DNA from 4 places in the Kluyvera sp. CRP genome. Region 1 is predicted to be linked to each of the others. Evidence: predicted binding sites of a transcription regulator. Region 1 holds the regulator's gene; each other region holds the start of a gene.
What was found. The regulator CRP, encoded in region 1, controls carbon source genes, mostly activating them, when cyclic AMP is high. The targets are predictions, from matches to a motif close to ATGTGANNNNNNTCACAT.

Region 1 (7,699 bases):
GATCAAAAACGAAGCCGACAACGGCCTGCGTAACACCCGTGGCACCATCGCGATGGCGCGTACTGCGGATAAAGATAGCGCAACCAGCCAGTTCTTCATTAACGTGGCCGACAATGCCTTCCTTGACCACGGCCAGCGTGATTTTGGCTACGCGGTATTCGGTAAAGTGGTGAAGGGCATGGACGTGGCAGATAAAATCTCCCAGGTGCCGAGCCACAACGTTGGGCCGTACCAGAATGTGCCGACCAAACCGATTGTGATCCTGTCGGCGAAGGTGCTGCCGTAAGTCAGGCCGGGCGGCGTCAGGCATGAGGCTGCCGCCCGTATCGCTAAAGCACTCCACACTCGGTAGAATGGCGGCAGATAAATGACCGGAGCCGCCATGATCCTGCTGATTGATAATTACGATTCCTTTACCTGGAACCTCTACCAGTATTTTTGCGAACTGGGGGCCAGCGTGGTGGTCAGACGTAACGATGACATCACCCTTGATGACATCGAGCAGCTGGCGCCTGAAAAAATCGTGATCTCACCCGGCCCCTGCACGCCGGACGATGCCGGTATCTCTCTTGATGTCATCCGCCACTACGCGGGCATCCTTCCTATCCTCGGTGTTTGCTTAGGCCATCAGGCCATCGCGCAGGCGTTTGGCGCGCGTATCGTTCGCGCACAGCAGGTCATGCACGGCAAAACGTCGCCAATTACCCATCAGCAGCAGGGCGTTTTTCGTGGTTTGAATAACCCGTTGACCGTGACCCGCTATCACTCTTTGCTGATTGATCCCGATACGCTGGCCGACTGCTTTGAGGTTACCGCTCGCAGTGAAAGCGGGGAAATCATGGGCATTCGTCATCGCGAGTGGGATCTGGAGGGCGTTCAGTTCCATCCGGAAAGCATTCTTAGCGAACAAGGGCACCAGCTACTGGCCAACTTTCTCCAGCGATAGTAGTTGCTATGATGTGATTTTTTATGCATATTTTGTGGATAGATTTTCACACTCATTGCTGCATCGTTTGAAGAAGGGCATGACATGGTAAACAAACAACCTGCGATCACCCGCGCGACCTTCGATCAGGTCATTTTGCCAATCTATGCACCGGCGGAGTTTATTCCGGTGAAGGGAAAAGGCAGTCGCGTCTGGGATCAGCAAGGCAAAGAGTACGTTGATTTTGCTGGCGGTATCGCGGTGACGGCGCTGGGCCACTGTCATCCGGCGCTGGTTGAGGCGCTGAAAACCCAGGGTGAAACCCTGTGGCACACCAGCAACGTGTTTACCAACGAACCGGCGCTGCGTCTGGGCCAGAAGCTGGTTGACGCCACATTCGCCGAGCGCGTGGTGTTCATGAACTCCGGCACTGAAGCCAACGAGACCGCCTTTAAACTGGCGCGTTACTACGCTTCAACCCGCCATAGTCCGTATAAAACCAAAATTATCGCCTTCCATAACGCCTTCCACGGGCGCTCGCTGTTTACCGTCTCCGTCGGCGGTCAGCCAAAGTACTCCGACGGTTTCGGCCCTAAACCTGCCGATATTGTTCACGTGCCGTTTAACGATCTGCACGCGGTGGAAGCGGTGATGGATGACCACACCTGCGCGGTGGTGGTGGAGCCGATTCAGGGCGAAGGCGGCGTGCAGGCGGCGACACCTGAATTCCTCAAAGGGTTGCGCGACCTGTGTGACAAGCATCAGGCGCTGCTGGTCTTTGATGAAGTGCAGAGCGGCATGGGGCGTATCGGTTCACTGTTTGCTTACATGCACTACGGCGTGACGCCGGACATTCTGACCAGCGCTAAAGCGCTGGGCGGCGGCTTCCCGGTCAGCGCCATGCTGACAACCAACGATATTGCCAGCGCTTTCCACGTCGGTTCGCACGGCTCTACCTACGGTGGTAACCCGCTGGCCTGCGCGGTCGCCGGTGCGGCCTTCGATATTATCAACACGCCGGAAGTGCTGAACGGCGTCAATGCTAAGCGCGAGCGGTTTGTTCAGCATCTGCAACAGATTAACGCGAAATACGATGTCTTCAGCGATGTGCGCGGGATGGGGCTGCTGATTGGCGCCGAGTTGAACGCGAAGTACAAAGGCCGCGCGCGCGACTTCTTGTATGCGGCAGCGGATGTCGGTGTGATGGTATTGAATGCCGGCCCGGACGTGATGCGCTTTGCCCCCTCGCTGGTGGTGGAAGAGGTGGATATCGACGAAGGTATGCAGCGCTTTGCCCAGGCCGTCGCGAAAATTGTTAGCTAGTTTGCCGCTTTAACCAGCCGCCGTGCCGTGGGCGCTGGCGCCAGGCCACCGACGAAATAGTGTGCATGGTGTTCAGGTGCCCCAGAATTCGCTGGAGATGCTGTTCCATGGTGCTTAACGGCCCGTGGGACAGTGAATCCGGCGCTTCCATAATGTTGACCTCGCCACTGCTCCCCGCTTCATCGTATTCCAGACGCTGCTGACAGCGTTGTAGAGCAATCTCACACGACTCCAGGTACTGCTGCGCCAAATCAGGCGTCAACATATTGTGCTCGCGCGCCAGCGTCGTCATGGCATTGATGTGCTCGACGATAAACTGGCTGTGGGTCACCCACAGTTTCATATCTTCAAGATAACGTGAATTAAAGCCCGGCTCCTGCATCGCCTGGTTCAGCGTGTTGTACAGCGTGTTGTGTGCCTGGTTGACGCGCATGCGCTGGTAGGCCAGCTTCGGTGCCTGTGGGTCGGGGCTGAGGATCAGGCGGATAGCGTCCTGATCGGCCTCCAGCGCCGCCTGGGCGTTCTGGCGCAGCTGGCCGCTCTGCCACTGCGGCCATAGCCAAATCATGCCGCCAAAGGCGATCAGGCAACCAATGATGGTGTCGATAAAGCGGGCGACAATAAACTCTTCGCCATTAAGCGTCAGGATTTGCAGGGTGTACACCGCGGTGATGGTAAAGCCGACGGTCGCCCAACCGTAGCTGCGACGAATAATCAGGTAGCTCACTAACGTCACTATCAGCATGCCCGTTAGCGCCCAGCCCTGCGGCGTGTGGAAGTGCAGGGCCACGGCGGCAATCACCAGACCGGCAAGGGTACCCGCTGCTCGGTGGAAAATTCGCACCCGGGTCGCGCCGTAACCGTTTTGTGTGACCAGCAGCACCGTCATCAGGATCCAGTACGGTTTCGGCAGGTGCAGCGCCGCGCCCATCAGGCTGGCGATGCTCAGCATCACGCTGAGACGCGCGGCGTTACGCAGGGCGGGAGAGCGCAAAGAGAGGTAGCTTTTTAACGCCGGGAACAGCGGCAGACGGCGTTCTTTGTCGGCCATCAGGTTACGCGGGTACAGCGGGCGCTGGGAGCGTAGCACGCGGGCAATGCGGCTGAAGTGCCAGGCACAGAACTGACCCACCGGGTTATCCGGGTGCTGGTCGGCAATTTTCTCCAGCGCGCCAATCTGTTTATCCATGTTGAAGCGGGTAGGGTAGCGGTGATAGAGAATATCGTCCGCCAGCACGCGCAGGCGTGCGGCTACCGTCTGGGCATTCCAGCGGATTACCGCTTCCGCATGGCTGCGTTCAACCAGCTTCTGCACCTCTTCCGGCTGATGCAGGCTGACGGAGATATGCTCCTGCAAATCCAGCCCAACCTGGAAAGCGCGCAGCAGCCGCTTGTAGTCATTGTGCTGGTTCGCCGCCAGCATGTGCAGTTGCTGGTAGCACTGGGAAATCAGGTCCACCACCTTTTGCTGGCGAGTCAGCAGCGGCGGCAGCGCGGTGGTGGGATCGGTATGCTGGGTGAGCAAGCTGTATTTGGCTTCGCAGTAGTCGGCAAGCTGACGGTAAAGCAGGCTGAGCGACTCGCGTAGCGGCTGCTCGCGCCACATCCAGAACCACCACCAGTTGAATAGCCCGTACCATAATGTCCCCAGCGCATAGATCAATAATGGCTGCCAGATGGGCATATTCCCTGCCAGGCTGAGGGTAAAAATGGAGGCAATTAGCGAGGCGGGCAGCAGTCGTCCGTGTAGCGCGCTGATCTCTGCCGTGACGCCAAGCAGCAGCGCTAGCCCGGTCAGAATCAGTGGCAAAGGCACATCGCGCGCCAGCAGCAGCTGAACGGCGAGACTACATCCGGCGAACAGGCAGCCGCCGATGATCAGACGCTTGAAGAAACGCTTATGCGGGGTATCAAGCCCGGCAATGTTGCAGCAGGCGGGCACCAGCGAGAACAGCAACCCCTGCTGGAGGTGGCCGAGCAGTAGACCAATGGCAACGGGCAGACACAGCACCAGCGTTTGCCGCAGTGCATAGTTGACTTCCGGGTGGTAAATCAGCCTGCGCCACATAGGGGGAAAACAAAAACGGCGTACTGCATGACGCAATACGCCGTTTGGGCTGGATTAGCGGGTACCGTAAACGACAATGGTTTTGCCGTGTGCGGAGATCAGGTTCTGATCTTCCAGCATCTTCAGGATACGGCCCACGGTTTCACGAGAGCAGCCGACGATCTGGCCGATTTCCTGACGGGTGATTTTGATCTGCATCCCGTCCGGGTGGGTCATTGCGTCAGGTTGTTTTGCCAGGTTCAGCAGGGTCTGAGCGATACGACCGGTGACGTCGAGGAACGCCAGGTTGCCGACTTTCTCAGAGGTAACCTGCAGACGACGCGCCATTTGCGAAGAGAGACGCATCAGGATGTCCGGGTTAACCTGGATCAGCTGACGGAATTTTTTATAAGAGATTTCAGCAACTTCACAAGCGGTTTTTGCCCGTACCCACGCGCTGCGTTCCTGGCCTTCTTCAAACAGGCCTAACTCACCGATGAAATCGCCCTGGTTGAGGTAAGAGAGGATCATCTCTTTCCCTTCTTCGTCCTTGATGAGTACTGCCACTGAGCCTTTTACGATGTAATACAGCGTCTCTGCTTTTTCACCCTGGTGAATCAGCGTGCTCTTCGATGGGTACTTATGAATATGGCAATGAGACAAGAACCATTCGAGAGTCGGGTCTGTTTGCGGTTTGCCAAGCACCATGCGCGGTTATCCTCTGTTATAAGCTCTTCCCGGCGGCAAAAGCATTGCGGCCACCGGTTGCAATAGTATCCTTCCCGTTACCTGGGAAGTCGGCTGTCGAATACTGTCGCAGCCTGTAATGTGATGTCCTCTGCATACATGCAGTACGTTTATGTATTACCGTAGCATCCTGACTGTTTTAGCATAGCTTTAGCCGTGTGTCTCCTGGTGTCTCGCTTCAGCATGACGTCGATCGCCTTCCATTGCGAGAATTGTTATGTGCGCGTAATCTGAGAAGAAAATTGCAACCTTGGAGTTAAAAATTATGCAAGCGCGTGTGAAATGGGTTGAAGGGCTGACCTTCCTCGGTGAGTCCGCTTCTGGACACCAGATCCTGATGGACGGCAACTCTGGCGATAAAGCGCCAAGCCCAATGGAAGTGGTGCTGATGGCCGCGGGCGGCTGTAGCGCCATCGACGTGGTGTCTATCCTGCAGAAGGGCCGCAACGACGTGACCGACTGCGAAGTGAAGCTGACCTCCGAGCGTCGTGAAGAAGCGCCGCGCCTGTTCACCCACATCAATCTGCATTTTATCGTCACCGGTAAAGGGCTGAAGGATGCGGCGGTTTCCCGTGCGGTGGATCTGTCTGCCGAGAAGTACTGTTCTGTTGCGCTGATGCTTGAAAAAGCGGTGAATATCACCCACTCCTACGAAGTGATCGAAGGGTAATTCCTCGCACGCAGCGAATCCCTCGCCCCTGTGGGGTGAGGGTTCGTGCATTAGTTTCGCCCTTCCATCATACGCTGCACCAGCGGTGTCATGATCAATTCCATCGCCAGCCCCATCTTCCCGCCGGGAACCACCAGCGTATTCATATGCGAGATGAATGAGCCTTGCAGCATGGCCAGTAGCCACGGATAGTCGATGTTGTCGAGATTGCGGAAGTGAATCACCACAAAGCTTTCGTCCAGCGACGGAATGCCCTTGGCGGCAAACGGGTTAGAGGTATCGACCGTCGGCACGCGCTGGAAGTTGATATGGGTGCGGGAGAACTGCGGCGTGATGTAGTTGATATAGTCTTCCATCGAACGCACCACGGAATCCATCACCGCTTCGCGGGAATGTCCGCGTTCGCTGGTGTCGCGGATCATCTTCTGGATCCACTCAAGGTTAACGATTGGCACCACGCCGACCAGTAGATCGACGTGGCGGGCGACATCATGCTGTGGCGTCACTACGCCGCCGTGTAGCCCTTCGTAGAACAGCACGTCGGTCGGTTCTGGCAGCGGCTGCCAGGGGGTAAACGTGCCGGGTACCTGATTCCACGGTACCGCTTCGTCGTAGGTATGCAGATATTTACGCGACTGCCCTTTACCGCTCACGCCATAGTCGCGAAAGGTTTGTTCCAGCAGGCCGAAGTCGTTGGCATCCGGACCAAAGTAGCTAATATGGCGGCCCAAATCACGGGCTTTACGAATGGCCATATCCATTTCCGGACGGGTATAGCGGTGGAAGCTGTCGCCTTCCACTTCTGCCGCGCGCAGGTTGAGTTGAGCAAAGATTTTACGGAAGGCGAGGCTGGTGGTGGTGGTCCCCGCGCCGCTGGAGCCGGTAACGGCAATAACCGGATGTTTGGCAGACATGCGAATAACTCCCTGAAAAGACGACAAGGGAAGCGTGGTAAACGCCTCCTGCCGTTAGAGTATAGTTAACCGCGAAATTGGTTACGGGGCATGATGTTGACGGTCTCATGAAGCTCAGACCAGACCAGCACCGCTTCGCCTGTTTGTAGCTGGTGTTTTACGTCGGCGACCTTTTGCGCAAGTGAACGTTCATATTCACCATAATCAGTGCCTTCGCGCAAGACAAAGCTTTCAATCAGGTTGTCCAGCGTCTCCGGGTCGATATCCTGCCAGGGAATAATCATGCTTTTGCTCCCAACCAGCGCATCAACCAGGCGGGAATGCGTTTTTCCAGCCACATTTCCGGGTGGCGCAAAGTGCCGCCGATAAAACCTACGTGACCACCGTATTCCGTCAACTGGTACTCCACGTTCTCCGGCAGCTCTTCCTGTGCGGGGATGGAGTGGTGATCCATAAACGGATCGTCCTTTGAGTGGATGATCAGCGTCGGCTTGGTGATCTTGCTTAAGATCGGCATCGCGCTGCACTGGCGGTAATAGTCAATGGCATCGGCAAAACCGTGGATCTTCGAGGTAATCGAATCGTCGAACTCGCGGATGCGGCGCATGCTTTTCAACTGACGCAAATCGACCGGCAAAGAGCCGGGATAGGCCTTCAGCTTGCGGGCTGCGTTGCCTTTTAGCAGGTTGAGCAGATAGCGCTGATAAACGCGTGAAAAGCCTTTATCCATGTGGTAGCTACAGGCTTCCAGCATAAACGGCGCCGAGACAATCACGGCGGCATCGATGGGCACTTCGTCGCCTTCTTTGGCGAGCAGGCAGGCCAGCATGTTGCCGCCGAGCGAGTAGCCCACTGCCGCAGTCGGGGCGTGACCATATTCGCGCGCCAGCCAGTGCAGGAACCAGGTGCCGTCTTCCGTTTCGCCGGAGTGGTAGATGCGGTTCAGACGGTTAGGCTCGCCGCTACAGCCACGGAAATGCATCACCACGCCCAGCCAGCCCTGCGCTTTCGCTGCATTGATAAGGCCATGCGCGTACGGGCTATACAGGCTGCCTTCCAGACCGTGAAACACC
Region 2 (7,699 bases), 2.3 Mb from region 1:
GGCTCTTGTGTCCCCAGACCAAGGAAGCTCAGGAAGGATTCAAACAGAATCATGCTTGGCACCAACAGAGAGGCGTAAACCACCACGACCCCGAGTACGTTCGGCACGATATGGCGGACAACGATGCTCGCGGTAGAGACACCGCCGACCTGGGCCGCCTCAATAAACTCTTTACGTTTCAGGCTAAGCGTCTGACCGCGCACGATACGTGCCATATCCAGCCAGGAAACCATCCCGATGGCGACGAAAATCAACAGGATGTTTTGCCCGAAGAAGGTCACCAGCAAAATGACGAAGAACATGAACGGGAAGGAGTTGAGGATTTCCAGCAGGCGCATCATCACCGAATCAACTTTGCCGCCCAGATAGCCAGAGAGCGAACCGTACAACGTCCCTACGATGACGGCCACCAGCGCGGCAGCAATACCGACCATCAGTGAGATACGTCCGCCGATTGCCACACGCACCAGCAGATCGCGCCCGGAAGAGTCGGTGCCAAAATAGTGACCGGACTCCATATCTGGCGCGTTGGACATCATGCCCCAGTCGGTATCGAAGTAGGAAAACTGCGATAACATCGGCGCCAGCGTTACGAAGAGCGCAATCAGCACCAGCACGACCAGGCTGGTGACCGCCGCGCGGTTATGCATAAAGCGTCGGCGCGCATCCTGCCACAGGCTACGCCCTTCGACTTCCAGCTTCTCGCTGAAACTTTCCAGCGCCTCGCTGTTCTTTTTACTTAACATCATAGCGAGCTCCAGCCTTAATAACGGATTTTCGGGTCAATAACGGCGTAGAGCACATCTACCACCGCGTTAAACAGGATCGTTAATGCGCCAACCAGAATCGTCAGGCTAAGCACCAGAGAGTAATCGCGGTTAAGCGCTCCGTTAACGAACAGCTGTCCAATCCCCGGCAAGCCGTAGATGGTTTCAATCACCATCGAACCGGTAATAATACCGACGAAGGCAGGCCCCATATAAGAAAGCACCGGCAGCAGCGCGGGTTTTAACGCGTGGCGGAAAATAATCCGCCGCATCGGCAACCCTTTTGCGCGGGCGGTACGAATAAAGTTGGAGTGTAAAACTTCAATCATCGAGCCACGGGTAATACGCGCAATGCTGGCGATATAGGCCAGAGAGAGCGCAACCATCGGTAGAATCATGAATTTCAGCGCCCCACCGTTCCAGCCGCCGCCGGGCAGCCAGTGCAACGTAATCGCAAATATCATCACCAGCAGCGGCGCGACGACGAAGCTGGGAATAACCACCCCGGTCATTGCTACCCCCATGACCGCATAGTCCCATTTCGTGTTCTGTTTTAATGCCGCAATCACGCCAGCCGTGACGCCCAAAATAACCGCCAGCAGAAACGCTGCCGCGCCTAATTTTGCCGACACCGGGAAGCTCACTGCGACCAGATCGTTAACGGAATAATCTTTATATTTAAAGGATGGGCCGAAATCACCGTGGGCTAACTGCTTCAGGTAATTACCGTACTGCACCAGGATAGGATCGTTTAAGTGATACTTTGCTTCGATGTTGGCCATGACCTCGGGCGGCAGCGTACGCTCACCCGTAAATGGGCTGCCCGGCGCAAGGCGCATCATAAAGAAGGAAATCGTAATAAGGATAAATAGCGTCGGAATCGCTTCCAGACAGCGACGTAATATAAATTTCAACATTGCCCGTACCTTCTGGCATGTGCCTTTGCACTGCTCTCAAATAAGACACGATGGGGAGAGCACATGCTCGCCCCACGTATTGCCATTAATGCTTGATAACGTACAGATCTTTGGTATAGACGTTATCCATCGGGTCTTTACCGGTGTAGCCGCCAACCCATGGTTTCACCAGGCGGGCGTTAACGTAGTAATAGACCGGTACGATAGCGGTATCTTTATCCAACTGCTGCTCAGCCTTGGCATACGCGGCTGTACGCTGCTCTTCGTTGGCGGCTTTTACCGACTCAGCCATGATCTTATCGAACGCTTCGCTCTTATAGTGCGCGGTGTTCATTGAGCTACCGGACAACATGGTGTTCAGGAAGGAGGTTGGTTCGTTGTAGTCCGCGCACCAGCCAGCGCGCGCAACGTCATAAGTCCCCTGGTGACGAGTGTCGAGGAAGGTCTTCCACTCCTGGTTAACCAGTTTGACTTCAACGCCCAGGTTCTTACGCCACAGTGAGGCCGCGGCGATAGCCAGTTTTTTGTGCAAATCGGAGGTGTTGTACAGCAGGTTGAAGGTCAGCGGCTTATCAGCGGTATAACCCGCTTCCGCCAGCAGTTTTTTACCTTCTTCATTACGTTTTTCCTGTGACCACTTGAACCACTCTGGTTCGGTCAACTTCGCGCCATCGGTATACGGCGGCGTGTAACCATAAGCCGGCAGGTCGCCCTGGCCTTTGACCTTGTTAGCGATGATATCGCGGTCCAGACCCAGCTTCAGTGCGGTACGTACGCGAGCGTCGGTGAACGGGGCTTTCTGGTTGTTAATTTCGTAGTAATAAGTACACAGATACGGATCGACGTGAACTTCGTTCGGAATCTCTTTTTTCAGTTTCTGGAACAGTTCGATCGGCAGCTGGTTATAGGTCATATCCAGCTCACCGCTGCGGTAGCGGTTTACGTAAGTCACTTCAGAAGAGGTCGGCAGCCAGGTTACCTGATCGATAACGGTCTTCTTGTTATCCCAGTACTGTGGGTTACGTTCCATCACGATACGTTCGTTAACAACCCAGTCTTTCAGGGTGTACGCACCGTTAGTTACGATGTTGCCCGGCTGAGTCCATTTCTCGCCGAATTTCTCGATCGCCGGTTTGTAAACCGGAGACATCGCCGGGTTCACCAGCAGCTTATAGAAATAAGGCACTGGCTCACTCAGCGTCACTTCCAGAGTGTGGTCATCGATCGCTTTGACGCCCAGTTCGCTCGGTGCTTTTTTACCGTCGATAATTTCATCAACGTTCACAATATGGCCGTACTGTGGATAGCTGGCATATGGCGATGCGGTTTTCGGATCGACCAGACGCTGCCAGCTATAAACGAAATCTTGTGCGGTAACCGGTTCGCCGTTGGACCATTTGGCATCTTTACGCAGATGGAATGTCCAGACTTTAAAATCTTTATTGTCCCAGCTTTCGGCGACGCCCGGAATCGGGTGACCGTCTTTTGGAGAGGTATTCAGCAACCCTTCGAACAGGTCGCGGCTGATATTCGCCTCTGGCACCCCTTCAATTTTATTCGGGTCGAGAGACTGCGGTTCAGCACCGCTATTTCGTACCAGCGTTTGTTTGCTCGCTAACTCGGTGCCTGCAGGAACATCTGCAGCCATTACGTTCCCTGCGATCAGCGCTGTGAGAATGCCAGCCGCAACCAGGCTTTTTTTTGTGATGATGGACATTGTGTTGATACTCCGTTCATTATTATTACTGACTGTGGTCAGCCTGTTTAGTCCCCTTTCGGGTTCCTGTGCAGCGCAGGAGATTTTTGCGTCTGCCAGGTCATTTACTGCCTGCTATCACCGACTTTTTTATTACGGCCGCTCTTATGGCAGCCTGACGTCGATTCATTAAAGCCTCCCCCCTGTCGGGACGCTTTTCTTATTCTGTTCATAACTGCTTACATATGGAAACAGTTATCATTTACATAGCTTTATGTTGCGAATAACTCAGGCCGGAAAGTACCAAATGCCGATTATCGCCGCCAATATAATTTGCAAATTTGTTAACCAATTCTCTTTTAGCCAGCAAAGCAGCCTGTTGATGACAGCGTATGCACAAAACACGATATTCTTAAATCTATTATTATCAGATAGATATACAAAAAATGGTGCCTGTTGTTTGCTGGCTCAGTATCAGAGGCTGTTTTTTGTACGAAAATTTAACAGTTGCTCATTTTTTAGCACATAACTCTGCCCTGAAACTGAAATTACTAATATCATTTCAATTATCTAACAGCAAGCCCCAGAGTATCGTGTGAGGGAAATAACATTTATGTGAAGAAAGATGGTATGGCAGGACAAGAATATCTTGTTGATATGTATATATTTATTCAAATATTCAAATTGATTATTTGTACAGCGACTTGCGGAATGAGTGATATGTTTTTCTGATATTAACGGCAACAGTAGTTTTGAGTGCCCTACCGTCGCCGCAGAATAATTAGCCGACCAGACCCGGGAAGATGGATTTGATACCGGTCACAATGAATTCAATCCCCAACGCCATCAGTAACAACCCCATAATACGGGTGACCACGTTAATCCCCGTTTGCCCCAGCATACGCACCAGCCACGGAGAAATACGGAAAATGCCCCAACAACACCAGGCGAATAGCGCAATAGATAAGGAAAAACCGAGGAGATAGGTTAGCGAATGATAGCGTGTACCCCATACGATCGTGGAGCTAATAGCCCCCGGCCCCGCCATCAATGGCAGCGCCAGCGGCACAACCCCCAGACTTTCACGCACGGCAGTCTCTGATTTCTCCTGCTTGTTCTGCTTATCTTCTCCCAGCTTGCCGCTGATCATCGACATCGCAATCGAGACCACCAGGATCCCGCCAGCAATACGGAAGGAATCAATCGAGATACCGAAAAGTTGCAGGATCAGATCGCCAAGGAATAACGAAGTCAGGAGAATAATGGCAACCGACAGACTAGCCGTCAGGTTGGTTTTGTTGCGCACCGCTGCCGTTTGATAACTCGTCAGGCTGATGAAAACCGGAATCAGACCAACCGGGTTCACCAGTGCAAACAGTCCAATAAAGAACTTAAAGAAAATAGGAAAATCAAACAACGTCTGAATCACGTGAACCCCGGAGCATCATTAAAAGTTGTCGTTGATGAACAGTAAATCGAGAGTGGCGCAGACAATACCTTTTTTATCGACCATGTTCACCAGAATTGTCCAGAAAAATGAGGTAAAAACAGAGTGTTATAAATTCGTATAAAGTATGCTAATGTTTACAGCACCGATACTCACGAATGATTAACAGCTTCTACATTTTGCTAAAACAGCCCTGCTGAAAGGTGTCAGCTTAGCTTAAATTTGATTTAGATCACGTAAATCGTACTCAGAAGTGGGTAATCTGCTTACACCGAAAGAGAAACGACCTCATAAAAAAGTCGTATTTTTTCCGGTAAGCTCCTTGGCTAAATCGAAGCTCTTTTAGTAAATCAAGTGGATCAGTTCGTGGGTAACGCTTTGTTTCCTTAACTTTTTCGCCAGCTGCAGGTGATTTGTCTATACTGACTTGTCGAGCAGATGATTCACTAAAAAAGTTTAACATTATCAGGAGAGCATTATGGCTGTTACTAATGTCGCTGAACTTAACGCACTCGTAGAGCGCGTAAAAAAAGCCCAGCGTGAATATGCCAGTTTCACTCAAGAGCAAGTTGACAAAATCTTCCGCGCCGCCGCTCTGGCCGCTGCAGATGCTCGAATCCCTCTCGCCAAAATGGCCGTTGCCGAATCCGGCATGGGTATTGTTGAAGATAAAGTGATCAAAAACCACTTCGCTTCAGAATATATCTACAACGCCTATAAAGATGAAAAAACCTGTGGCGTGCTGTCCGAAGACGACACTTTCGGTACCATCACTATTGCTGAACCTATCGGCATCATCTGCGGTATCGTACCGACCACTAACCCGACTTCTACCGCTATCTTCAAATCGCTGATCAGCCTGAAGACACGTAACGCCATCATTTTCTCTCCGCACCCGCGTGCTAAAGACGCAACCAACAAAGCGGCTGACATCGTGCTGCAGGCTGCTATCGCTGCTGGCGCACCGAAAGATCTGATCGGCTGGATTGACCAACCGTCTGTAGAACTGTCTAACGCGCTGATGCACCACCCGGACATCAACCTGATCCTCGCGACCGGTGGCCCAGGCATGGTTAAAGCGGCATACAGCTCCGGTAAACCTGCTATCGGCGTAGGCGCTGGTAACACTCCGGTTGTAATTGATGAAACCGCTGATGTGAAACGTGCCGTTGCGTCCGTTCTGATGTCTAAAACCTTCGATAACGGCGTAATCTGTGCTTCTGAACAGTCTGTTGTTGTTGTTGATTCCGTTTATGACGCAGTACGTGAGCGTTTCGCGACTCACGGCGGCTACCTGCTGCAGGGTAAAGAGCTGAAAGCTGTTCAGGACGTTATCCTGAAAAATGGCGCGCTGAACGCGGCTATCGTTGGTCAGCCGGCATACAAAATTGCAGAACTGGCAGGCTTCTCTGTTCCTGAAACCACCAAGATTCTGATCGGTGAAGTAAAAGTCGTTGATGAGAGCGAGCCGTTTGCTCACGAAAAACTGTCTCCGACCCTGGCCATGTACCGTGCGAAAGACTTCGAAGACGCTGTTGATAAAGCGGAAAAACTGGTTGCGATGGGCGGTATCGGTCATACCTCTTGCCTGTACACCGACCAGGACAACCAGCCAGAACGCGTAGCTTACTTCGGTCAGATGATGAAAACCGCGCGTATTCTGATCAACACCCCGGCTTCTCAGGGTGGTATCGGCGACCTGTATAACTTCAAACTCGCACCTTCCCTGACTCTGGGTTGTGGTTCCTGGGGTGGTAACTCCATCTCTGAAAACGTTGGTCCTAAGCACCTGATCAACAAGAAAACCGTTGCTAAGCGAGCTGAAAACATGTTGTGGCACAAACTTCCGAAATCTATCTACTTCCGCCGTGGCTCTCTGCCAATCGCGCTGGATGAAGTGATTACCGATGGCCACAAACGTGCGCTGATCGTGACCGACCGCTTCCTGTTTAACAACGGCTACGCTGACCAGATCACTTCTGTTCTGAAAGCGGCTGGCGTTGAAACCGAAGTGTTCTTCGAAGTTGAAGCTGACCCGACTCTGACCATCGTCCGTAAAGGTGCAGACCTGGCGAACTCGTTCAAACCAGATGTGATCATCGCGCTGGGCGGCGGTTCCCCGATGGATGCAGCGAAAATCATGTGGGTTATGTACGAACACCCGGAAACCCACTTCGAAGAGCTGGCGCTGCGCTTTATGGACATCCGTAAACGTATCTACAAGTTCCCGAAAATGGGCGTGAAAGCAAAAATGGTTGCAATCACCACCACTTCCGGTACCGGTTCTGAAGTGACTCCGTTTGCGGTAGTAACCGACGACGCAACCGGCCAGAAATACCCGCTGGCTGACTACGCGCTGACTCCAGACATGGCGATTGTTGATGCCAACCTGGTGATGGATATGCCGAAGTCACTGTGTGCGTTCGGTGGTCTGGATGCGGTAACTCACGCCCTGGAAGCTTACGTTTCCGTACTGGCTTCTGAGTTCTCCGACGGCCAGGCACTTCAGGCTCTGAAACTGCTGAAAGAAAACCTGCCAGCGTCCTACCACGAAGGTTCTAAGAACCCGGTAGCGCGTGAGCGTGTTCACAGTGCAGCGACTATCGCCGGTATCGCGTTTGCGAACGCCTTCCTGGGTGTATGTCACTCTATGGCGCACAAGCTGGGTTCTCAGTTCCACATTCCTCACGGTCTGGCGAACGCCCTGCTGATCAGCAACGTTATTCGTTATAACGCGAACGACAACCCGACTAAACAGACTGCATTCAGCCAGTACGACCGTCCGCAAGCACGTCGTCGCTACGCGGAAATCGCTGACCACCTGGGTCTGTCTGCTCCGGGCGACCGCACTGCAGCGAAAATTGAAAAACTG
Region 3 (7,699 bases), 2.2 Mb from region 1:
CTTCACCGTTAACCGCATCCATCATCGTGATGTGATCGGTAAAGACCGCACGCTGACGGGCGACGTCGCCCACACCCAGGCTATCGAGCGCGGAAAACGCGTTCGGCCCCAGCTGGATCCCGGCGCCAATTTCGCCGATCTCATGCGCCTGCTCCAGCAGCATCACCTGAATGCCCTGACGCGCCAGCGACAGCGCGGTGGCCGCACCGCCAATACCGCCGCCGACAATGATTGCACGCGTGACTTTTGCCATGATAATTCTCCTTTTCTGACTACGCCGGGATCTTGTCCTGCTGGTTTTCCGGAGCGGCGGCGATAAACGCCGGCAGCGCCGTACAGGCGTCATAGACCGCTTTACAGCGCGGGAATCCGCTCAGATCGCAGCCCATGCGCTCGGCGTTAGCCCACTGCGGCACCAGGCAGCAGTCGGCAAGCGTCGGCGCATCGCCAAAACAAAACGCCCCGGATTGGCTTCGACGCAGCAGTTGCTCAACCGCGCTTAGCCCCTGCTGGATCCAGTGTGCATACCAGCGTTTTTTCTGTTCTTCACTGACCTTCAGCTCATCGCTGAGGTAGCGCAATACGCGCATGTTGTTGATGGGGTGGATGTCGCAACAGATGGCGTACACCACTTCCAGCACGCGCATGCGCTGCGGATCGTTCGCCGGTAGCAGCGGCGTCTGCGGGAAATGTCTGTCCAGCCAGTCAATAATCGCCAGCGATTGCCCCAGCGACTCACCGTCGTCGGTAATCAGCGCAGGCACCAGCCCCACCGGGTTCAGGCGGCGGTACTCCAGCGCGTTCTGCTGGCCGATGCGGATGTTGACGCCTACCGTCTGGTGGTCAATGCCCTTCAGCGCCATCGCAATACGGACGCGGTAAGAGGCCGAACTATTAAAAAAACTGTACAGCTTCATCAGTCACCTCAAACAATTTTCACCGCGATGGGCGTTAACCCTTCGACGTTACCGGTGATGGTTTCGCCCTTCACCACCGCGCCCACGCCTTCCGGCGTTCCGGTGAAGATCAGGTCGCCCGGTTGCAGCTCGAAGAAGCCGGACAGATAGCTGATGGTCTCTTTCACATCCCAAATCAGATGTTCAATATCGCTGCGCTGGCGATCTTTGCCATCAACCTGCAGCCAGATTGGCGCTTTTTCCAGCGACGGCGCGTCGGCGACTTTATGCAGCGGGGCAATCGGCGCAGAGAGGTCAAACGCCTTGCCGATTTCCCACGGACGGCCCATCTGGCGCATCTCCATCTGACGGTCGCGGCGGGTCATATCCAGACCGGTGGCGTAGCCCCAGATGTACTCTTCGGCTTTTTCCAGCGGGATATCGCTGCCTTTTTTACCAATGGCAACCACCAGCTCAATTTCATAGTGATAGTTGTCGGTCTGCGCCGGGTAGGCCAGGTTCAGGGTTTCGCCCGCGGCAACGGGGACCACCGCATCGGCCGGTTTGCAGAAGAAGAACGGCGGTTCGCGATCTGGATCAAAGCCCATTTCACGGGCGTGAGCGGCATAGTTACGGCCTACGCAGTAAACGCGGCGTACCGGGAACTGCTCATCGCTGCCAACAACCGGAATCGCTACCGGGGCCTGGGGTTCAAATACGTATTTGCTCATTTTTCTTCTCCTGATTAATAGCGTGCTTCGCGGAACAGACCCAGGGCTTCCTGGACAGGTCTATCCGAGAAGCTGAATAGCACGGTCTCTTCTGGCGTGTTGAACGACACGCTGTGCCAGGTTGGCACAACAAAAATATCTTTCGCTTTAAAGCTGAAGGTCTGCTCACCGATGGTCACTTCGCCGCTGCCTTCCACCACGTGGTAGATGGTGCTGTCGGTGGTCCGCGCCTGACGCGACTGGAAGCCTTTCGGCAGCAGTTGCAGGAAAGCGCCCATCGACGGCATCGGGTAGCCGCCGGTGACGGGGTTGACGTAACGCATCTTGTAGCCATCCCACTCGTCGGCCTCGCCCAGACGCATCAGGTCATGCAGAGCCTCGCGGCTGCGGTCATAGCGATAGTTGAAAATCGGCGATGAGTTGCCCACCTGGTGACGCAGCGGCAGCATGTTGGCGGCGTAGCGCGGCAGGTAATCGCCCTCTTTACGCGTCACCGGCTGCTGTTCCTCCGGGTAATCTTCGGCAAAGCCGCAGCCGAGATAGTTCACCAGCGGCAGGTCAAGACCGTCGAGCCAGATAACCGGTTCGTCGCCCGGATTGCCGTGGTCGTGCCAGCGCCACTGCGGGGTGAGGATAAAGTCGCCGGGGCTCATCTGGGTGCGCTCTCCGTCCACGGCGGTAAACGCGCCATGACCTTCCACCACAAAACGCAGCGCCGACTGGTTATGGCGATGGCTTGGCGCCACCTCGCCCGGCATGATCAGCTGCAGGCCCGCATACAGCGACGAGGTAATCGATGACTGACCGCGCAGGCCGGGGTTTTCCAGCACCAGTACGCGGCGCACCGCCTCTTTCGCGCCAATCAGCGTGCCGCTTTCCAGCAGCAGCGGGCGAATTTCCTGGTAGTTCCAGTAGGCCGGAGCGCAGTTGGCGTTCGGCGTTTTAGGCACCAGGTGATGCAACGATTCCCACAGCGGCGTCAGGTTTTGCCCGGAAATGTGCTGGTAGAACTGTTGGCGATCGTGTTTTACATCCGCGGTCATTATTATTCTCCTTAACTTTTCACCGCGCCCATAACGGGCTGCGATTCGGGTACTCGGGATGACTGGCGTACGACCAGCGTCAGCAATGTCAGCATGACGGCGCTAACGGCGGCCGGTACGGCAATCACAAAAAACAGGGTGTCGAATGAGAAATTCATCGCCATCATCATGCCGCCGGAGACCGAACCGACGATGGCGCCACAGCGGCCAATGGCGTTGGACCAGCTCACGCCGGTGGCGCGGCTTTGCGTGGGATAGAGCGTCGCGGTCAGCGCGTTAAGCCCCACCTGCGACCCGCTGATACCGATGCCGGTGCCAAAAATCGCCAGCGCCATCAGCCACAAACCGTTTTCGCTCAGGCCAATCATCACAATGCATACCGCCCCCAACGCATAGCTGACGGCCAGCACCCAGAAAGGATTGAATTTATCCATCAGTACGCCCAACAACAGCGCGCCCAGCGTACCGCCGACCTGGAACGCCGCCGTCACCCACGAGGCGTGTTGCAAATCGATACCACGATGGTTCAACAGCGTCGGCATCCAGCTCGAAAGCAGGTAGATGATCAGCAAACTCATAAAGAACACCACCCACAGCATCAGCGTGATGGTGAGCTGACGCCCGGCGAACAGTTGGCTGATGCTGCCCTTTTGCGTGGCGGCGGGCTCATCCAGCCAGAACTCGGTGTCTTCGTAGCGCTCACCGGTCATGGCACTGAGCGTACGGCTGATTTGTGCTGGCGGACGCTGACGACGGACCAGCCAGCGCGGCGACTCCGGCAGCGCGACCAGCAGGCCGAAGAACAGCGCCAGCGGCAGCACGCCGCCCAGCACCAGAATGCCGTGCCAGCCAATCACCGCCACCAGCTGCGCGCTGACGATACCGCCGAGCGCCGAACCGAGGGTAAAGCCGCAGAACATCAGGGTGACCAGCGCACCGCGACGGCGGGACGGCAGATATTCCGAGGTCATAGTAATGGTGTTAGGCATCGCGCCGCCGAGGCCGAGGCCGGTTAAGAAGCGCAGTACAATTAACATTTCCAGATTGGGCGAGAAGGCTGACAACAGGCTGAAGAGGCCGAACAGCGCGACGCACCATTCAATCACCCGTTTACGCCCAAGCTTGTCGGAGAGCGGGCCACACAGCAGCGCGCCTGCGGTCAGGCCCAGCAAACCGGCGCCAAACAGCGGGGCAAGATCGGCGGCGCTCAGTTGCCAGTGTTCACGAATGGCCGGGGCGATAAAGCCGATGGCGGCGGTATCAAACCCGTCCATCATCACCACCAGGAAACAGCAAATAATGACGCGCCACTGCATCGCGCCGATAGGGGCGGCGTCGATTAGCGCCTGAAGTTCACGTCGTTGCGTCATAGGGAGGGCCTCGGTAAATGCAGGTTATCCATTTCGCCGTTCGCGCGTCTGGCCCGAACGGCACAGGGTAAGATGTTTCTTTTTTTGCTTTTATGTTGCCATTTTGTGATAAGAGAAATGAGTTGTACAATGGCATTTCATGCTTAACCATAACCAGGAGGTTATACCTGATGGCGGACTGGACGCAGAAACTGAAGCTACATCATTTGCATATCCTGGTGGCGCTCGGCGAGCAGGGAAATCTCACCCAGGTGGCGAAAAGAATGCACATCACGCAGCCCGCGCTGTCGAAGTGGCTGACCCAGTTTGAGGAAGAGTTGGGTCTGACGCTGTTCGAGCGACACAGTAAAGGGTTACGTCCGTCGGAAGGCGGCAAGCTGCTGCTTCAGCACGCCCAGCGGCTAATCAACGATATCGAACGTTCACAGTTTGAGATGGAGCGCTTTAAGCAAGGCGGGCTGGTTGGCAGCCTGAAAATTGGCTGCTCGCCGGTGGCCACCGACTGCGTTTCCCAGGCGATTTTCCCACTGCTGGCCGAAATGCCGACGCTACATCTGAATATTGAAGAAAAGGTAATGACGCCGCTGCTGCATGATTTACAGTCCGGCGTGGTGGATGTGGTGGTGGGGCGTATCGGCGGCCGGGCGCTGGAACTGCCGCTGAACTATGAAGTGCTGTATACCGAACCGGTGTGCTTTGTGGCGCGCACCGACCATCCACTGGCGCGCCTCCCCAGCCTGACCTGGAACGATCTGGCCCCGTGGCGCTGGATAGTCTGGCCAAACGGCACGCCCATCCGCCAGAGTATCGATAATGCGCTGGTGGAAAACGGCGTGATGTTGCCGGAAAATACCATCGAATCGGCGTCCATGAACATCAGCGTTAACCTGCTGCAAAGCAGCGATATGATTTCGATTCTCTCCTTACGTCTGGCCGAACGCTATCAACGTCAGGGACAGCTCTCGATTCTGGCGCTGCCGCGCATTGAGCAGAAAGGCAGCGTTGGCGTATTCTGGCGCAAGAAGGATCTCCCGTCGCTGGCGCTGAGCCGTTTTCTCCACTTTTTATCGCATCCGGTACACCATGAGGGCTAACCTGCGGACAGATGGCTGATGTTCCGCTTATCTATATCAGCTATGCTCAGATTTCATGTTGTGATCGGTAGCACATTTCAGGGTTTAATTGTATGATGAATGCATTCCACCAAAGGTGAATCCCATGCTCAAATCACTGAATATTATCTGGCAATACCTGCGTGCATTCGTGCTGATTTACGCCTGCCTTTATGCCGGAATTTTTGTTTCTTCGCTGCTGCCCATCACCATCCCCGGTAGCATTATCGGCATGCTTATCCTGTTCGTCCTGCTGGCGTTGCAAATTCTGCCCGCCAAATGGGTCAACCCCGGTTGCTACGTGCTTATTCGCTATATGGCGCTGCTGTTTGTGCCGATTGGCGTTGGCGTGATGCAGTATTTCGCGCTGCTCAGCGCGCAGTTTGGCCCGGTGGTAGTCTCCTGCACGATCAGTACCCTGGTGGTGCTGGTCGTGGTGAGCTGGAGCTCACATCTGGTACACGGGGAACGTAACGTCGTTGGGCAAGAAGAGGCGAAAAAATAATGCTCCATTATATATGGTGGTCGCTGCCGCTGACCCTGGTTGTCTTTTTTGCCGCCCGTAAGCTGGGCGCGCGTTTCAAAATGCCGCTGCTCAACCCGCTGCTGGTTTCTATGGTGGTGATTATTCCGTTCCTGATGCTGACCGGCATCCCGTACGACCACTATTTCAAAGGCAGCGAAGTACTGAACGACCTTCTGCAACCGGCGGTGGTCGCCCTCGCCTACCCGCTGTACGAACAGCTGCACCAGATTCGCGCGCGCTGGAAATCCATCATCACTATCTGCTTTATCGGTAGCGCGGTGGCGATGATTACCGGCACCACCGTGGCGCTGATGATGGGCGCATCGCCGCAAATTGCCGCCTCTATTCTGCCGAAATCGGTCACGACCCCGATTGCGATGGCGGTGAGCGGCAGCATCGGCGGTATTCCAGCCATAAGCGCGGTGTGCGTGATTTATGTCGGGATCCTCGGCGCGGTGTTTGGCCATACGCTGCTGAATCTGATGCGCATTACCACTAAAGCCTCACGCGGCCTGTCGATGGGCACCGCGTCGCACGCCCTCGGTACCGCCCGCTGCGCGGAGCTGGACTACCAGGAAGGGGCGTTTAGTTCACTGGCTTTGGTCATTTGCGGGATTATTACCTCGCTGATCGCACCGTTCCTGTTCCCGATTATTCTGGCGGTCGTGGGATAAAACGAGACAAATCACACATTTTTGGTTGAGATTGCATGCGTTGCACTAGCAATGAGATATTGATCACTTATTGTCGCGTTCGTGCCCCGTACACTACGATCCCATTACATTGTTATGAGGCACAACGCCATGCATCCACGTTTTCAATCTGCTTTTACGCAACTGGCGGCAGACCTGCAGACCGCTATCGCTCCGCTGTTAGCCGATCCGCACTTCCCTGCCCTGTTAAGCGCCGGGCAGGTCTCATCGCTGCAACAGGCGACGGGGTTGGACGAAGACGCGCTCGCTTTCGCGCTCCTGCCACTGGCGGCCGCTTGCGCCCGCGCAGACCTCTCTCACTTTAACGTTGGCGCGATTGCCCGCGGTGTCAGCGGCACCTGGTATTTCGGCGGCAACATGGAATTCCTTGGCGCGACCATGCAACAAACGGTTCATGCCGAGCAAAGCGCCATCAGCCATGCCTGGCTGCGCGGTGAAAAAGCGCTGCAAGCGATTACCGTCAACTACACGCCGTGCGGCCACTGCCGTCAGTTTATGAACGAGCTGAACAGCGGACTGGCGCTGCGTATCAATCTGCCGGGCCGTCAGCCACACACGTTGCAGGATTACCTGCCGGACGCCTTTGGCCCGAAAGATCTGGAGATCAAGACCCTGCTGATGGACGCACAGGATCACGGTTATCCGCTCGAGGGCGACGCACTGGCACAGGCTGCGATTCGAGCCGCGAATCAGAGCCATACCCCGTACAGCCAATCGCCGTCTGGCGTCGCGCTGGAGTTACGCGATGGCACCATTTTCAGCGGCAGCTACGCTGAAAACGCCGCGTTTAACCCGACGCTGCCACCGTTGCAGGGCGCACTGAACCTGCTGAGCCTGAACGGCTACGACTACCCGGATATTCAGCGCGCCATTCTGGCAGAACGCGCCGACGCGCCGCTGATTCAGTGGGATGCCACCGCCGCAACGCTGAAAGCGCTCGGCTGCCACAATATCGATCGCGTTCTGTTGGCATAACCCAATAAGCGCAGCGCCATCAGGCTGACTGGCGCGGATTGCCGGATGGCGGCTTTGCCTTATCCGGCCTACAAACGGTAATCCGCCTCCGTTGTCTAATTTCCCCGCAATTAAACGATGGTTTCTTGCGCTTGCCCGACGGGTAAAGTAGCCTGATGTCTCCCTCGTCCACGGTTGAGCCAAGTTCATGTTAAAGCGTGTGTTATACAGCCTGTTAGTCCTGTGCGGCCTGCTGCTGTTGACCGTGCTGGGTCTCGATCGCTGGATGAGCTGGAAAACAGCGCCCTACATCTATGACGAGCTGCAAGATCTCCCCTACCGTCAGGTGGGTGT
Region 4 (7,699 bases), 1.1 Mb from region 1:
AGGTATAAAAAAAGGCCCATGACAGTCATGGGCCTTTTCATCACTAACTGAAATTACTGCTTCGGTTCCGCCACAACATGACTGCCCACGCCGCGGTTGTTGTATTCCCACATGCGGTTGAAGTTGCGGTCGTTAAGATCGCGTTTAATCTGGCCTTTCTCGTCCTGCGCGCCGGTATTGCCGCTGAACGGACGTTTGGAAACGGCGGCGTCGGCCCACGGTTTCGCGGAATTAAAGCCTTCGTTGATCACGCTATCACGAATCACAACCTGGCCATTGGTGTTGCTATCCACGTCCAGCGAGCGGCCCAGCTGCGCCACGCCGTCACCGGCGGCGGTGAAGCGACTGTTGGTCGCCAGGAAGCCGTAGAAGATGTTGGCCTGGGTCGCCGGGGCGAAGACGTAGCCTTCCTGCTGGGTGCGGGAATTCACTACGCGGAAGTCGGTGTTGTCGAACACCACCGCGCCGCGGCCGGAAACGATATCCACATCGCCTTCGAGGTAGCTGTTGCTGACCAGCGTACGGGTCTGGCGGTTATTTTGCAGACGGTTATCAACGCCGCTGTTGGTCACGAAGAAGGTGTTCTGGCGGCCCAGGATATTGACGTTGTTAAGCTGGGTTTTGTCGCCATCGGTGCGCAGGGCTACCGCCTGGTGGGTACCGGCATCCACGCTGTCACCCAGATTGTTTTCAATCGTCAGGTTTTGCAGCTGTAAGCCATTGTTCTGTGACCACACGACCGCGGAGCACATCACGCCGATGGTGGCGCTGCGCTTGCTTTGGCAGCCATCAAACATGTACCACGCCGGTTTGCCCGGCATATATTTGCCGCCTGGGTTAACCAGTTTACGCCAGCTGGTCGGGTCGATTTCGGAATCGATGGCCAGGCCAATTTTTACGTCGATCGCTTTTTCACCGGTACCGTAGAGCGTCAGGCTGCCCGGAGCGGCCGGGATATAGACGGTGCCTTTATATTCACCCGGCAGTACGGCGATGTACAGACGAGAGCTGCTATGGCGCGCGATAGCGGCATCAACGGCATCCTGAATGCTGGTGTGCGTCACGCCCTCAGTCCCTGCCGGGCCAACCACGAAATCTGCTTTCGCCGGAACGGTGATAGAAGACGGGGACCAGGCGGCAGCGTTAGGATCTAACGAAGAGAAGTAACGCGCGGCAGTAAAGTTCTGCGCTTCGTCCGCCGACAGTACCGGACGGGAAGAGGTACCAGGTGCGGTCTGGTCAGAAGGGCGCTGATCCGCTGGGGTTGAGCTGCAAGCAGTCAGTGTCACGCCAAAAGCCAATGCCAGCGCCAGACGAGAAACCGAAAAAGTGTTCATGTTGCTCCAGGCTAATTAAGTAAAAGGGAATCCTGTAAAAGCAGCCTTTTTATACTAAGTTGAGCGAAACGGGAAGATGTGCTGACAAAAAATCGCCTGTTTTTTTGACAACTTATGTCAGCGAAAAGGAAAGCGGGCGAAAGGGGAGGAAGATAGCCATTGAAAGGCCTTATCCATCCGCCCTGGAGTGTTCGCGGCTAGAACGCTTTTTTGTGCGCCAGGCTGGTGACTAAATCGGTGATGCTGAGTACCAGCGTTGAACGCACCATTTGCTGATAGCGCTGTTCCTGCATGGTTCTCAGCGCGTCGTCGACCACGTCTTCCGGCAGGTGCAGCGTCGGCGGAGGCGGCAGCGTCGTCATGCAGTGCAGCATGTTGATCGGCCCCAGAATTTCGTCATCGGTAAAGCTGTAGATTTTGTTCTCGTGTGCCAGTTCGTTATTCAGCGCCAGTAACAGTTCAACGTCTTCATATTCATCGCGGCTGATGACGCCCAGGGCATAAATCAGCTTCAACCGTACCGGTAAATTAGCCAGCGGCCCACTGCCTTCCAGCAGCGGTTCCACCGCGTACTTCACCGCGTAATCGTCTTTCCGGAAAGCCTGCAAAATCAGCTGGTCGACCGCTTCAGACAGTAAGCCCACCGCGGTCTGTATAAAACCGGTTAGCGTCTGGCGGGCGTTAAGCCGCTCCAGGATGCGGTTCTCCGCCGCCTGATTTTGGGTTAAGTGCGCGTCGTCCATCATGGCCATCATCTTTGTTGTGCTTTCCGCTAACCGTGGCTTCTCTGGTGCCGTGTCCTTCGGACGCTCATTTTCTGCTGCTGGTTGCGCATTCTTGCGCAGGAGATTCAATTTCATCTTACCCTTCTTCATCGGGCGCGGCGGCCGTTAACCTCCGCGCCCAGCTATGGGTGTTACATCATTCTTTGCGTTGCATGGCGTTATACACATTCACTATCTGGGCGACAAGCTCTGGCTGATCCTGCAGGCCACAAACCTCAATGACCGTGCTTGTTACCCCATTTTCCGCCAGCAGGTTTGCCATTTCTTGCGCCTGCGGGTCCTGGTCGCTGCGATAATGCAGGGCGGCGGCAATGCCGATAATCAGGTGGCGATTGGGGAGCCCGTATTCCAGCGTTCCTCGCAGCGGTTTGATTAAGCGATCGTTCTCGCTCAATTTACGCAGCGGCTGACGGCCAACGCGCTCCACCTCATCATGCAGATAAGGGTTCTCAAAGCGGGTGAGAATCTTATCGATGTAGGCTGCATGCTGCTGGGGATCGAAGGCGTAACGTTGAATCAGTACTTCGCCACTCTCGCGCATGGCATTTTTCACTGCTTCACGTATCGCCGGGTCGAGGATGGCGTCGCGAATAGTCTGATAGCCTGCCAATTGGCCAAGATAGGCGGTTATCGCATGGCCGGTATTGAGGGTAAACAGCTTACGTTCAATATAGGCCATCAGATTGCTGGTGGGCTCCATCCCGGCGATGTCCGGTAACGTACCTTTAAACTGGGTACGGTCAACAATCCACTCGCTAAAGGTCTCAACAGTGACATCCAGCGGATCGTCGTTCGCTGCGGCCCCCGGCGGCACGATACGGTCGACCGCCGAATCGACAAACCCGACGTGTTCTTCCACCCAGCCGTGCAGCTCGGCGGGTATCGATTGCAGCACGTGCTGCTTAAGCTGGCTGGTGCCGCGCACCATATTTTCGCAGGCGATGATATTCATCGGCTGGTGGTTGCCGCGCTCAAAACGGGCGATTAATCCCTGGGCCAGGGTGCTGGCGATTTTGCTCAGCACCTGCGGGCCAACGGCGGTGGTGATGATATCGGCCTGGGCAATCTGCGCGATGGCGTCCGGGCTGTTGCTGTAGATGGCGCTGACGCGATTGACCTGCTCAACGCGAGCATTTTCCCCCACCACGTTGACCTGATAATGTTGCTGATGCGCCAGCTGATCGACCAGCGGCTGGTTGACATCGGCAAAGGTCAGCTCCGCCTGTGCGTCCGCCAGCAGTTTACCAATAAAGCCGCGACCGATATTCCCTGCGCCAAAATGAATTGCTTTCATGACTGTTACCTCGAAAAAAACGTTCCGTATCAGGGGCTGTACGCCCCGTTGCCTTATGCCGCTTGCTCGCCGGACAGGAGCTGTAAAATCTCCTGCACGCTGGTGGTCTGCGTCAGACGTTCGATCACGTCCTTATCATCCAGCGCGTTGGCTAAGCGGGCGATAACCTGTACGTGCTCGTTATTGCGGGCGGCAATGCCGATCACCAGGCGCGCGATATCGTCCGGCTCGTCGCCGAAACGTACGCCTTGCGGGTACTGGCAAATGACAATCCCGGTGCGCAGCACGCGGTCTTTGGCTTCTACGGTGCCGTGCGGAACGGCGATAGATTCTCCGAGGTAGGTGGTGGTCAGCGCTTCACGCGCCAGCATGGCGTCGATGTAATCCGGCTCGACGTAGCCGCCGGAGACCAGCATTTCACCGGCAAAGCGAATGGCCTGCTCTTTGGTGTCGGCGGTTAAGTTAAGGAAGATGTTATCGGCGCTGAGCTTAAACAGGTTTTCCTCGCGCTCGCCGGGCGTGAACGCATCGTCGTTGGCGGCGATAATCGTCTGGTTAATCAGGCGACTGTCGTTCGCCGCGGGCGGCAGCTTAGCGGCCAGCAGGCGGGTGGTTAAGTCGGTGTACAGGCCGCTGTCGAGGAAGTTGCTGAGCGACATATGCATTGCCTGCGGTGCAAAACGCATGGCGCGTTCGGTAAGGTCCTGATGGGTGATCACCAGATCGACATCGTCCGGCAAACTGTTGATGGCGCAGTTGGTCACTGAAATATGACTCAGACCGGCGTCTTTTACCTTTTTACGCAGCACGCCCGCGCCGAGCGCACTGGAGCCCATTCCGGCATCGCAGGCGACGATGATTTTACGCACGTGGTGCAGGTCTTTCGCCAAATCCAGCGCCGGTGCGGGCTGTGGCAGTTCGCCGGACGGTTTAGCGCCGGACTTTGACTGCTGCTTCAGGCTCTGCATGCGACGGGTGGCTTCCGCCAGACCGTTGCTCTCTTCATCACCCACGCGAACGCGTTTGAGCAGCATCGACGCCGTCAGGAAGGAAACCAGCGTGGAGGCCAGAATCGACAGTACGACGCCAATCAGCGACGCTTTCGGCGTCATCAGCAGGACGGCAAAAATAGAACCCGGAGAAGCCGGAGAGACCAGGCCCGCGTTGAACAGCGTCAGGGTAAAGACGCCGGTCATCCCACCGAGGATCACCGCCAGAATCAGGCGTGGGTTCATCAGGACGTACGGGAAGTAAATTTCGTGAATCCCACCGAAGAAGTGAATAATCGCCGCGCCGCCTGCGGACTGCTTCGCGCTGCCTTTGCCAAAGAACATGTACGCCAGCAGAATCCCCAGACCCGGACCCGGGTTAGCTTCAATCAGGAAGAAGATAGACTTACCGGTTTCCGTCGCCTGCTGAATACCCAGCGGTGAGAAGATACCGTGGTTGATGGCGTTATTGAGGAACAGGATTTTGGCCGGCTCGACAAAAATTGAGGTCAGCGGCAGCAGGTTGTTCTGCACCATGACGTTGACGCCGCTCGCCAGCGCTTTCGACAGCAGCTCCACCATTGGCCCAATCGCCAGGAAGGAGAGCATCGCCAGCAGCATGCCGAGAATCCCGGCAGAGAAGTTGTTTACCAGCATCTCGAAGCCGCTTTTGATCTTCCCATCAACCCAGCGGTCAAAGCGTTTGATGGCCCAGCCGCCCAGCGGACCGGCGATCATCGCGCCCATAAACATCGGCATATCGGCGCCGACAATCACCCCCATGGTGGTGATCGCGCCGACCACGCCGCCGCGCTCGCCGCCCACGAGGCGCCCCCCGGTATAGCCGATTAACAACGGCAGCAGATAGGTGATCATTGGGCCGACCAGCTTAGCCAGCGTCTCGTTCGGCAACCAGCCGGTAGGAATAAACAGTGCGGTAATCAAACCCCAGGCAATGAATGCGCCAATATTGGGCATCACCATATTGCTGAGGAAGCGGCCAAAATTCTGTACCTTGACCTTGATATCTGGTGATAACATAAAAACACCCCTCGTGGTGCGCGTCAGATGTTGCGCGCGTAATAGTTGTGCTGGTTTCGCCAAAAACCAGCCAGTCGTTCTGTATGCAAAATCGACTCTATCACGCCGTTTTCGTCTCGCGTACCCCGAGGGTTTTTTGTGATCTTAGTCACTGTGATTGGCCGGGTTTTGGGGTGTTTATGGTGATTTAGATCACATAAATGGGCTGTAAGTCTGCTACAACGTTAAATTATCGCCTTTGTCTCGCTATTTTTTGTGATTAAAATCACCTTTTATGTTGGCGTGTTTGTTTCCAAATTGTGATCTCATTCACAAGCTATTTTAGCGCTAACCCCATCAGCCACTTTCGCTTTTCTCTTCAGCCCTTTTTTCGTTAGAAAATTACATCTGCAATAAAAAAAGCCCCGCGCGGTTTCCCGGCAGGGCTGAATACGTTTAACGTACGGTTAGCTGAACAGTGCGGTAATGCTCGCGCTGCCGAGGCTGTGGAAATGGACGTTGAAGCCCACCATTGCGCCGCTGGCGCCTTCGTCAACGTCGATTTTGTCGATATCCAGCGCGTGGACGGTAAAGATATAGCGATGCGTTTCGCCTTTTGGCGGTGCTGCGCCGCCGTAGCCTGCTTTACCGAAATCGGTGCGGGTTTGCAGCGCGCCGGCAGGTAGGCCAACGAGGCCGGAGCCTGCGCCGGTGGGCAGTTCGCGGGTGTCGGCTGGAATGTTGGCGACAATCCAGTGCCACCAGCCGGAGCCAGTTGGGGCATCCGGATCGTAGCAGGTCACAACGAAGCTTTTGGTTCCGGCAGGCACATCGTCCCAGGCCAGATGCGGCGAGATATTCTCACCGTCGTAACCCATCCCATTGAATACCTGGCGCTGGGGTAGTTTCTCGCCGTCACGCAGATCGTGGCTGACTAATTTCATCAACTGCCTCCTTTGTTAATCTACTGATTAACAAAGGAGTGTAGCGTTAACCGCGGCAGATTACCGCTGCTTATTGGATAAAAAATGTTTCCTGTTCGACCGCGAGGCACACCGCGCGGGTCAGACGCGTCAGCTGCTGCGGGGTAATCAGGTACGGCGGCATCAGGTAGATCAGGCGGCCAAATGGTCGAATCCAGACCCCTTGCTCAACAAAGAATCGCTGAAGCAGCGCCATGTTGACCGGGTAGCGCGTTTCGACCACGCCGATCGCGCCCAGAACGCGTACATCGGCGACCAGCGGCGCGTCGGAGGCGGGGGCCAGCTCGCGCTTAAGCTGCTGCTCAATCGCTGCCACCTGAGTCTGCCACTCGCCGCTTTCCAGCAGCGCCAGGCTTTCCGTCGCCACCGCGCAGGCCAGCGGATTGCCCATAAACGTCGGCCCGTGCATAAAGCAGCCCGCTTCGCCGTTGCTGATGGTTTCCGCCACCTCGCGCGTGGTGATCGCGGCAGACAGCGTCAACGTGCCGCCGGTGAGCGCTTTACCGAGGCACAGAATATCGGCGCTGATCCCCGCGTGTTCGCAGGCGAACAGCTTGCCGGTGCGGCCAAAGCCTGTGGCAATTTCGTCGGCAATCAGCAGGATCCCCTCACGATCGCACATCTTACGGATGCGCTTTAGCCACTCCGGATGATACATCCGCATGCCGCCCGCCCCCTGGACTACCGGCTCAAGGATCACCGCGGCAATCTCGTGGCGATGAGCGGCCATCAGGCGGGCAAACGCCACCATATCGTACTCGTCGAACTCACCGTCAAAGCGGCTGTGCGGTGCGGGGGCAAACAGATTCTCCGGCAGATAACCCTTCCACAGGCTGTGCATGGAGTTATCCGGATCGCAAACCGACATCGCGCCGAAGGTATCGCCGTGGTAGCCGTTACGGAAGGTGAGAAAACACTGACGCGACTCGCCTTTGGCCTGCCAGTACTGCAGCGCCATCTTCATCGCCACTTCAACCGCCACCGACCCGGAATCGGCCAGGAAGACGCACTCCAGCGGTTCGGGCGTCATGGCCACCAGCTTGCGGCACAGTGCCACCGCGGCAGGGTGGGTTATCCCACCAAACATCACGTGCGACATCTGGTCAATCTGCGTTTTCATCGCCGCGTTCAGACGCGGGTGATTGTAACCATGAATCGCCGCCCACCAGGAGGACATGCCGTCGACCAGACGCTCGCCGCTGGCAAGCTGCAGCTCGCAGCCCTCGGCGGAAACCACTGGATAAACCGGTAACGGTGCGGTCATGGAGGTGTAGGGATGCCAGATATGGCG

Region 2: the regulator CRP is predicted to act here: its motif matches at 5,048-5,065, upstream of K7B04_RS18505 (YchE family NAAT transporter).
Region 3: the regulator CRP is predicted to act here: its motif matches at 5,193-5,210, upstream of K7B04_RS21545 (CidA/LrgA family protein).
Region 4: the regulator CRP is predicted to act here: its motif matches at 5,627-5,644, upstream of K7B04_RS12725 (PTS mannitol transporter subunit IICBA).

The regions. Positions count from the first base shown of each region.
Region 1 covers NZ_CP082841.1:1,559,132-1,566,830, forward strand. The annotation lists gene ppiA (peptidylprolyl isomerase A) at 1-286, shown strand, start outside; gene pabA (aminodeoxychorismate synthase component 2) at 383-946, shown strand; gene K7B04_RS07205 (aspartate aminotransferase family protein) at 1,031-2,248, shown strand; gene K7B04_RS07210 (YccS/YhfK family putative transporter) at 2,241-4,316, opposite strand; gene crp (cAMP-activated global transcriptional regulator CRP) at 4,371-5,003, opposite strand; gene K7B04_RS07220 (OsmC family protein) at 5,308-5,712, shown strand; gene K7B04_RS07225 (phosphoribulokinase) at 5,763-6,626, opposite strand; gene K7B04_RS07230 (YheU family protein) at 6,692-6,910, opposite strand; gene K7B04_RS07235 (hydrolase) at 6,907-7,699, opposite strand, start outside.
Region 2 covers NZ_CP082841.1:3,903,711-3,911,409, forward strand. The annotation lists gene oppC (oligopeptide ABC transporter permease OppC) at 1-749, opposite strand, end outside; gene oppB (oligopeptide ABC transporter permease OppB) at 764-1,684, opposite strand; gene oppA (oligopeptide ABC transporter substrate-binding protein OppA) at 1,770-3,401, opposite strand; gene K7B04_RS18505 (YchE family NAAT transporter) at 4,162-4,809, opposite strand; gene adhE (bifunctional acetaldehyde-CoA/alcohol dehydrogenase) at 5,306-7,699, shown strand, end outside.
Region 3 covers NZ_CP082841.1:4,527,639-4,535,337, forward strand. The annotation lists gene K7B04_RS21515 (3-hydroxybenzoate 6-monooxygenase) at 1-253, opposite strand, end outside; gene maiA (maleylacetoacetate isomerase) at 273-917, opposite strand; gene K7B04_RS21525 (fumarylacetoacetate hydrolase family protein) at 926-1,627, opposite strand; gene gtdA (gentisate 1,2-dioxygenase) at 1,642-2,670, opposite strand; gene K7B04_RS21535 (aromatic acid/H+ symport family MFS transporter) at 2,682-4,040, opposite strand; gene K7B04_RS21540 (LysR substrate-binding domain-containing protein) at 4,211-5,134, shown strand; gene K7B04_RS21545 (CidA/LrgA family protein) at 5,259-5,657, shown strand; gene K7B04_RS21550 (CidB/LrgB family autolysis modulator) at 5,657-6,352, shown strand; gene cdd (cytidine deaminase) at 6,482-7,366, shown strand; gene sanA (outer membrane permeability protein SanA) at 7,554-7,699, shown strand, end outside.
Region 4 covers NZ_CP082841.1:2,699,975-2,707,673, forward strand. The annotation lists gene K7B04_RS12710 (putative acyl-CoA thioester hydrolase) at 54-1,337, opposite strand; gene K7B04_RS12715 (MltR family transcriptional regulator) at 1,535-2,092, opposite strand; gene K7B04_RS12720 (mannitol-1-phosphate 5-dehydrogenase) at 2,259-3,416, opposite strand; gene K7B04_RS12725 (PTS mannitol transporter subunit IICBA) at 3,470-5,446, opposite strand; gene K7B04_RS12730 (kinase inhibitor) at 5,893-6,369, opposite strand; gene bioA (adenosylmethionine--8-amino-7-oxononanoate transaminase) at 6,440-7,699, opposite strand, start outside.